Regions from separate parts of the Sphingobium sp. WTD-1 genome, predicted to be linked through region 1. Evidence: riboswitches for the same ligand, from Rfam matches in the RefSeq annotation. Region 1 holds a riboswitch; each other region holds the start of a gene.
The links. Region 1 has a riboswitch for cobalamin ahead of N6H05_RS02080 (TonB-dependent receptor plug domain-containing protein). Riboswitches for the same ligand answer to the same signal wherever they lie in the genome.
Positions count from the first base shown of each region.

Region 2: another riboswitch for cobalamin. It lies ahead of N6H05_RS23990 (TonB-dependent receptor plug domain-containing protein); the one in region 1 lies ahead of N6H05_RS02080 (TonB-dependent receptor plug domain-containing protein).
Region 3: another riboswitch for cobalamin. It lies ahead of cobW (cobalamin biosynthesis protein CobW); the one in region 1 lies ahead of N6H05_RS02080 (TonB-dependent receptor plug domain-containing protein).
Region 4: another riboswitch for cobalamin. It lies ahead of N6H05_RS07245 (TonB-dependent receptor plug domain-containing protein); the one in region 1 lies ahead of N6H05_RS02080 (TonB-dependent receptor plug domain-containing protein).

Region 1 is NZ_CP119127.1:390,784-392,979, reverse strand. It holds gene N6H05_RS02085 (ABC transporter substrate-binding protein) at 1-476, opposite strand, end outside; cobalamin riboswitch at 543-735, shown strand; gene N6H05_RS02080 (TonB-dependent receptor plug domain-containing protein) at 872-2,196, shown strand, end outside.
Region 2 is NZ_CP119127.1:4,833,020-4,835,215, reverse strand. It holds gene N6H05_RS23995 (threonine ammonia-lyase) at 1-479, opposite strand, end outside; cobalamin riboswitch at 619-862, shown strand; gene N6H05_RS23990 (TonB-dependent receptor plug domain-containing protein) at 1,034-2,196, shown strand, end outside.
Region 3 is NZ_CP119127.1:647,645-649,840, reverse strand. It holds gene cobN (cobaltochelatase subunit CobN) at 1-254, opposite strand, end outside; gene cobW (cobalamin biosynthesis protein CobW) at 254-1,306, opposite strand; cobalamin riboswitch at 1,484-1,725, opposite strand; gene N6H05_RS03335 (Rieske (2Fe-2S) protein) at 1,756-2,133, opposite strand; gene maiA (maleylacetoacetate isomerase) at 2,130-2,196, opposite strand, start outside.
Region 4 is NZ_CP119127.1:1,454,774-1,456,969, reverse strand. It holds gene N6H05_RS07245 (TonB-dependent receptor plug domain-containing protein) at 1-985, opposite strand, end outside; cobalamin riboswitch at 1,176-1,433, opposite strand; gene N6H05_RS07240 (copper resistance protein B) at 1,496-2,196, opposite strand, start outside.

The DNA.
Region 1 (2,196 bases):
GCGATCATCGCTTCGCCGCGGTCGGCATGGCCGATCGCCTGCGCCACCGTGCGGATCGAGGTGACGATATCGGCATAGCTGTCCGCGCTTTTGAGGTCGACGGCGGGATAATGCTGGGCCTTGAGGATCGCGATCGCCGGATTGCGCCGCGCCGGCATGCCGATCACCAGATCGGGGTTGGTCGCCAAAATCTGCTCGGCCGATCCGTCGAGGATGGGCAGGCCCTTCGTTACGGCAGCCACCGCCGACATCTGTCGATCGCCGGCGTTATGGGTCAGGCCGGCAATCTGGTCGCGATCGGCCAGCGCGACCAGCAACTGGTCGGCGCACAGGTTGAGTGACACGATCCGTTGCGGACGTTTGCCTGCATTAGCAGGCTGGCGCGCGGTGGCCGCCCATAATGTGGCGCCACCGATGAGGGCGATCAGCAGGGCGATCATCCCCTTACCGGGGCCGATGGGCGCAAATATCCGCATGGCCACCTCCCTTAGCCCGCGCGCTCCTCCAGGCAAGGAAGATTGACGCTCCAGTCGGGCTCGCCTATCGCCCGGACTGCGACAGGTTCCCCAGTAGCGGGGATGAAAAGGGAATGGGGTTCAAGACCCCGGCTGCCCCTGCAACTGTGAGCGGCGAGCTTTTGTGCCACATGCCATTGGGACCGCAAGGTTCTGAGAAGGCGGCATGAATCAGCGATGACCCGCGAGCCAGGAGACCTGCCCGTCGCGGTCGTCCTTCGCGCGGACAGGGTGTGCCGAGCGGACGGGGGTGAACCCGCGTGGCGACAGGTGGACCGCAAATTGCGGGGACCATGTCGCGCCCGGCCGGGCACCGATATCGTCCCTGGGATGCGGTCCCTCGTCCGGGGGCTTATATGTTCAAATATCTGACTTTCTGTTCTTTCCTTCTCTCCACCACCGCTTTCGCCGAAGAGGCGCAGCAGGCGCCACCGCCCGATGCCGCCGCCGATGCCGGCGCATCCTCGATCCTCGTCACCGCGACCCGCCTCGCCACGCCGGTCGATCAGGTGCCGGCCTCCGTCACCGTGCTCGACAAGGCAGCGATCGACCGAGCACAGGATCTGGGCGTCACCGAATTGCTGCTGCGCACGCCCGGAGTCAGCATCTCGCGCAATGGCGGCTATGGCACGGCGACGTCGCTGCGCATCCGCGGCGCGGAATCCGACCAGACCGTGGTGGTGATCGACGGCGTGAAGCTCAACGATCCCTCTTCGGCCGGCGGCGGCTATAATTTCGCAAACCTGCTGGCCGGCGATGCCTCGCGCATAGAAGTGCTGCGCGGTCCCCAGTCGACCCTGTGGGGCAGCCAGGCGATCGGCGGCGTCGTCAATGTCGTCACCGCCATGCCCGAAAAGGCGCTGGAGGGCAGCTTCGACATCGAGGCGGGGTCGCGCGACACGGTCAGCGCCCGCGCGGCGCTGGGCGGCAAGACGGGGCCTGTCAGCTGGCGGATTGGCGGCCAGAGTTTCACCACCGAGGGCATTTCGGCGATCAGCCCGGCCTTTGGCGGCAAGGAGAAGGACGGCTACACCAACCGCAGCGTCACCGGCCGGGTCGAGGTTGCGCTGGCGGATGGGATCAGCGCGGACCTGCGCGGTTATTATTCCGATGGCCGTGTCGATTTCGACGCGACCAGCGCGGACAGTCCGGCCTATGGCACTAATCGCGAATTTGTCGGCTATGCCGGCCTCAATGTGGCGCTGTTCGATGGCCGGTTCCGCAACCGTTTCGGCTATGGTTATACCGACACCGATCGCGACAATTACGACCCGCGCAACCCGCGCAAGCAGACGTTCGACGCAGCCGGGCGCAACCAGCGGCTGGAATATCAGGGCAGCTTCGCGATCGCCGACGGCTGGACCGCGCTGTTCGGGGTGGAGAATGAGAATAGCCGCTTCCGCAGCGTGTCGCCTTCGGCGTCGCTTTCGGTCCCGATTCCCGATCCGGCCCGCGGCAAGGCGGAGATCACCAGCGTCTATGGCCAGCTCAATGCCCAGCCGATTACGGGCCTGACCCTGACCGGCGGGCTGCGCTATGACGATCATAACCGCTACGGCGGCCGCACCCTCTTTTCCGCCGGTGGCGTCTGGGCGCTGCCGACCGGGACGGTGCTGCGCGCCAGCTATGGCGAGGGGTTCAAGGCGCCGACCCTCTATCAGCTCTTTTCCGAATATGGGAA
Region 2 (2,196 bases), 640 kb from region 1:
TGGCCGGCGATGATGAAGGGATCGTCGAAGGAGGGGACGAGGGTGGCGCCGCGTTCGGTGGCAAGGGCGGTGGCGATTGCCTCGCGGCTCTGGGTGAAGCGGTCATAGGGGACGACCTCAGCCCCCATCGCACGCGTGTTGGCGGTCTTGATCGCCGGGGCATCGGCCGGCATCACGATCGTTGCCGGTATGCCGAGCAGGCGTGCGGCAAAGGCGACGCCCTGGGCATGATTGCCCGAGGACCAGGCGACGACGCCCGCCGCCCGTTCCGCATCGTTCAGCCGGGCGAGGCGGTTATAGGCGCCGCGGAACTTGAACGATCCGCTATGCTGGGCGCCCTCGAACTTCACCAGCACCCGCCGGCCGCAATGATCGTTGAGTGCGGCATTCTCGATCAGCGGGGTGCGGACCGCCGCCGGCGCGATCAGCCGCGCGGCATCGGCGACGTCGGCGGCAGTGATGGCAAGCGAATCGGTCATGTGGCGTCTCCCGGCAAGAGGCCCCTGCATAGCCGCCCGCCGGCGCCGCGCAACGATCCGCCGGGGCGATCCTGGCCCGCTTGGCAGGGCTTGTGCTTTGGCTTATGGGGGCCGCGCGCCGGGGCGGTCAAAAGCCCCGGACGCGCATGATCGCGCCGGTGCCCGCAAGGGCTGAAAACGGGAATGCGGTGCGGGGGGGGCGCAGCCCTTCCAAATCCGCGGCTGTCCCTGCAACTGTAAGCGGTGAGCGCGATGCGCAGGGTTCCCAGGCTCTTCAAAAGGGGAGGGCCGGAACCGGCCACTGGACGGACGAGTCCGGGAAGGCTGGCGCATCGCTGCCCTGACCCGCGAGCCAGGAGACCTGCCGGCGTCTGGTCGCTCTTGCCCTGGCCCAGGGGATGGCCATGGCGCGGTGTTTCCGTCGAGCGACGCCCATGGCGGCCGGGGCCGCATCGGTGCGTGGGGCGGGGCGCTGGCGTCTTCCCGATCCCCATGCAGCGACCGCTTGTGCGGACGCCCCGGTTCCAAATCGACGGACGCCGGGGGACGATAAAATGAAGATGTTGGGGATTTCGCTGATCGCATTGCTGGCCGCTACGCCGGCACTGGCCCAGGATGACGATATCGTCGTCACCGCTTCGGGCATCGCACAGCCGCGCGACGAGGTCGGCCAGGCGATCACGGTGATCGATGCCGACACGATCAGGACGCGCCAGGCGGTCGATGTCGTCGACCTGCTCGCCACCACGCCGGGCGTCCGCTTCAGCCGCAACGGCTCCACCGGCGGCGTGACCGGCGTGTCGCTGCGCGGCGCGGAGACGACCCAGACGCTGGTGCTGATCGACGGGGTCAAGGTCAACGACCCGAGCGGCATCGGCGACGGCTATGATTTCGGTCATTTGCTGACCGGCAATATCCGCCGGATCGAAGTGCTGCGTGGCTCCAACTCGGTGGTCTATGGCAGCCAGGCGATCGGCGGCGTGGTCAATGTGATGACCGGCGCGCCGAGCGAGGGTTTCGAGGTCAATGCCTCGGCCGACTATGGCTATAGCGACACGCTCAACGCCAAGGCCGATGTGTCGGGCACGCGTGGCGCGGTGTCGGGCGGCGTCGGCGTCGCCTATTTCAACACCGACGGCATTTCCTCGGTCGGCCGGTCCTTCGGCGGCGTGGAGAAGGACGGCTATGAGAATATCGCCACCAACGCCAAGCTGAAGATCGCCTTTTCCGACACTCTGAGCCTCGACCTGCGCGGTTATTATATCCATGCCGATCTCGACTATGACAGCTTCTTCGGCGCGCCGGCCGACAGCAGCGACGTCAGCAAGCTGGACCAATATGTCGGCTATGCCGGGATCAACCTGGCGCTGCTCGACGGCAAGCTGACCAACCGCGCCGCCGTCACCTGGCTGCGCAACGATCGCGACTATTATTTCGTGCGCGGCACCGACCCGGACTATGGCTATTCGGGCACCAATCTGCGCTTCGAATATGAAGGCGTCTATGCCCCGGTGGATCAGGCCAAGCTGATCTTCGGCTATGAGCATGAGCGGCCGGACTATGAGTATTTCGGCTTTGGCGACATAGCGAGCGCGAAGGCGAACATCGACAGCGTCTATGCACTGGCGGTGGTGAAGCCGCTCACCGGCCTCGCCGTCACCGGGGGCTTGCGCCATGACGATCATAGCCAGTTCGGCGGCGCGACCACCTTTGGCGC
Region 3 (2,196 bases), 260 kb from region 1:
ATGACGCAGACGAAGCGCGCCCTGGCGATCACCTTCTCGACATAGAGGTCGACCGAATAGGGGTGCTTGAGCTGCAGTAGATTGGCCAGCCGCACGCTCGGCGCATCATCGGGCAGGCGCGCGGCGGCGGCGGCGAAACAGGCGAGGTCGCTGTCCGCCACGGTCAGGATGACGATGTCGCCGGGCGGCTGGTCGAGGTCGATCGCCTCCTCGCCGTCGCTGATCGTTCCCGGCGTGGCGGACAGAAGATGCATCAGCCGAGCACGGCCTGGATGTCGGCTTCGATCGCGGCGCGGTCCAGCCCCTTCTGGCCGATCACCACCAGCTGGGTGCGGCGCGCTTCCTGCGGCTGCCAGGGGCGGTCGAAGAAATGCTGGATGCGCGGGCCGACCGCCTGCACGACGAGGCGCATCGGCTTGCCGGCGACCGCGACCATGCCCTTGACGCGCAGCACGTCATGCCGGGCGATCAGCGCGGACAGCGCCTGCACCAGCGTGTCGGGATCGGCCACGGCATCGCCGTCGACGACGAAGCTGTCGAAATCATCATGATCATGATCCTCGCCCTCCGCCTCATGGTGGGAGGGGCGGGCGTCGAGATCATCCTCCGCCGCCGCGACGATGCCCAGCAGCGCGCCGATGTCGACCGCGCCATGGGCGGCGCGGACGATCTTCACGCCAGGCCGCGTCTCGGCATCGACCTGCGCCTCGACCGCGGCCAGCGTGTCGGCATCGACCAGGTCGCTCTTGTTCAGCACCACCATGTCGGCACAGGCGAGCTGATCCTCGAACAATTCCTCCAGCGGGCTGTCATGGTCCAGATTGGGGTCGGCGGCTCGCGCGGCGGCCAGCGCCGCCTCGTCCGTGGCAAAACGGCCGGCGGCGACCGCATCGGCATCGATCAGCGCGACGACGCCGTCCACCGTGGCGCGGGTGCGGATGTCGGGCCACTGGAACGCCTTGACCAGCGGCTTGGGCAGGGCCAGCCCCGACGTTTCGATGATGATATGGTCGGGCGGGCTCGGCCGGTCGAGCAGCGCGGTCATGGTCGGCAGGAAATCGTCGGCGACGGTGCAGCAGATGCAGCCATTGGCCAGCTCGACGATATCCTCTTCGGGGCAGGCGGCGTCGTTGCAGCCCTTCACCAGTTCGCCGTCGACGCCGACATCGCCAAATTCGTTGATGATGAGGGCGAGGCGGCGCCCCTTCGCATTTTCCAGCAGATGGCGGATCAGCGTGGTCTTGCCCGCGCCCAGGAAGCCGGTGATGACGGTGGTCGGAATCTTGGCAGATGCAGTGTTGGCCATGACAAATACTCGCGCGCCGGAGCAACCGGGGCGGGAGCAAACCGGGCGCGCACGCACGGCCGGCCCGCATCGCGGACGGGCGCTTGTTCGCCCGCAGATGCGTGACCGCGCGGCTCCAGCCGCCAACCTGTCGCTCAGACGGAACACCGTGCCCCGGCCATCCCCTGGACCAAAGCAAGAGCGACCTAAACGCCGGCAGGTCTCCTGGCTTGCGGGTCATAGCGGGAGGAACGGCCTTCCCAGGCCTCGCAGGATTTAGCGTCCGGCCCAGTGGCTGCTGATCCCGCATCGGGGACAGCTTTGTTCATCACGCTCGCCGCTCACAGTTGCAGGGACAGCTGCGGACTTGGATGCCATGGCATCCGCACCGCCTTCCCATTTTAAGCCCCCGTGGGGGCACCGGCGCGATCATGTCGGGACGATGCGAAGCGCCGTCCCTGGGCCGGTTCCTAGTCGCTTTGGGCAGCGGTGACAATCCAGCCATCGGCGATGGCGAGCGGCCAGGGCGCAATGCGCTGGCCGACGCACGGCCCGCCGACACAGACTCCATCTTCGCGGCGGAAAATGGCGCCGTGCCAGCTACAGCGGATATGGCTGCCATCCGGGGTCAGATAATCATCGAGCTGCTGGGCGAGCGGCAGGCCGGCATGGGGGCATTGGTCGACAAAGCCGGCGACATGATCGCCATCCCGCACGGCAAAGCCATGGAAGCGGCCGGCCCGCATCTGCAGCACGAAATTGCGCGCCTTGCCATCGGCCATCTGGTCGATCGGGCAGAGGCGCACTCCCGCCGGCGTCGCGAACAGGCGCGTGTCCCTGTCGTTCATGCGTTAGCGTCGGGCTGGCGATCGGGGTGCGCGGCGGCAAAGGCGGGGAGCGCGCATGCCGCC
Region 4 (2,196 bases), 1.1 Mb from region 1:
CGCCATAATCCTGATAGCCCCAGAAGGTGCCGGCCGGGTAGATGACCTGTGGCGGCCCCGCCGGAATGGGATTGCGGATCTGGACATAGGCGGTCTTCCAGTCGTGGAAATAGCCCTTGAGGAAGAATTGCACGCCATCCTCGCCGGTATAGTCGAGGCGCAGGCTGGCCACTTCCTCGTTGCGGTCGTTGCGGCTCTCCTTGGTCCGCGTCGCGCTGATATTGTCGAGATCGGCCTTGGTGTGCTGGTAGAGCGCGTTGAGGCGCAGGTCCGGCGCGATATCATATTGATATTTGATGCCCGCCGACCAGAGATCATAGCCGCGCGCGCGATCGGTGGCGCTCGGCTGCATCACGTCATAGGGGCGATAGCCGTCCGACTGGCTGCGATTGCCCCAGACCACGAAGCGATGCTGGCCGATCGCGCCGCGCAGATAGGCGTCCAGGCTGGTGCCGGCAAAACTGTCGAGGCTGGCATTGACCTGGCCGCCCAGATCGTCGCTGAAATCGCGGGTGACGACATTGATGACGCCGGCCGCCGCCTGGGTGCCGTAGAACAGGCTTTCGCCCCCTTTCAGCACCTCGATCCGCTCGATCATGCTGGCGGCCATGGTGTCATTGGGCGACGTGCCGCCATAGAGGCGGTTGTTGAGGCGGATGCCGTCCATCGTCCACAGCACATCCTTGGCGCGCGATCCCTGCAGCGCGATGTCGACATAGCTGAACGGCCCGGACTGCGACCGGATGAACAGGCCCGGCACCGCTTCGAGCGCGCGGGCGGTGTCGATCGCCGCGGCATCGCGGATCTGCGTATCGGTGACGATCTCGATCGCATGGCCATAGCGCGACAGCTGCTGCGGCAGCGTCTCTTCCAGGCTGGTGCCGGTGACGACGATGCTGTCGCCCTCCCCTTCATCGGCCAGAGCCGGCGATGCGAGGCACAAGGACAAGGCCAGTGCGGCCCGCGAAACGATAATGGACTTCATTTATTCCCCCATCCGGCGCCGCGTTCGACGGGCGGGGGCAACCTTCACGAGCGGCACGCGCGCGAACGTCCGACACACGCGCCGGCCGGGCGCCCAAGGGCAACCGACGCGCGTCGTCGCAGCGGCCCCAGCCGCTCGTTCGTCGCTCAGACGGAAGGTACCGTGCCGCGGCCATCCCCTGGACCAAGGCAAGAGCGACCAGACGCCGGCAGGTCTCCTGGCTCACGGGTCATCGCTTGATGCACGGCCTTCCCAGGCCTCGCAGGATTTAGCGTCCGGCCCAGTGGCTGGCGGATCGGGCATTCTGCCGTCCGCACATGTACATCGCGCTCACCGCTTACAGTTGCAGGGACAGCTGCGGATTTGGACGACACCCTGCATGAGAGGGCCATCCGCACCGCATTCCCTATTAAGCCCCTTTCGGGACACCGGCGCGATCATGATCCCATGCCGTGCGGCGCGGGATCGGCGGGATCGATAATCGAATATCAGGCGACCTGCAAGCGCCTCTCAAAACCAGGCGCGCAGGCCGATCACCAGCCTGGTGGCCGACGGCTTGTCGCCGGCGGCACGGGCATGGTCGGCCGTGTCGCCCAGCTTGCGCTCCCAATTGACGCCGACATAGGGCGCGAACTCGCGGGCAATCTCGTAGCGCAGCCGCAGCCCCAGCTCGATGTCGGACGGGCCGGCGCCGATCCCCAGTTCGGGCACATCCTGCGCCGCCAGATTGAACTCGGCGGCGGGCTGCAGGATCAGCCGCTGGGTGATACGCTGGTCATAGCTCGCCTCCAGCCGCAGATGGGCGTCGCCCCTGGTCGACAGGAAGGCTTCGACCCCGACTTCGAACCAGTAGGGCGCCAGGCCGTCGATGCCGATTACCGCATAGCTGCGGTCCGGCCCTTCGCCGAAATCCTGCCGCACGCCCGCCTGCAGGTTGAACCAGGGGTCGATCGCCCGGCTGTAGAGCGCCTGCACCTCGGCCCGTTCGAGCGATCCGCCGAACGCCCCCTCGCCCTCGCTCTTGACCGCGAAGCGGTTGATGTCGCCGCCGATCCAGCCCTCGCCCTCCCAGGCATAGCCGTCCGCGCCCTTGCCGGCGCGATATTCCAGCCGATCGAGCATCCATTGCGAATAGGTCATGCCGCCCCCTTCCGCGGTCATCGCCGCGCGGGCGCGGGCCATGGCGGCCGGGTCATAGAGCGCGTCGGCGG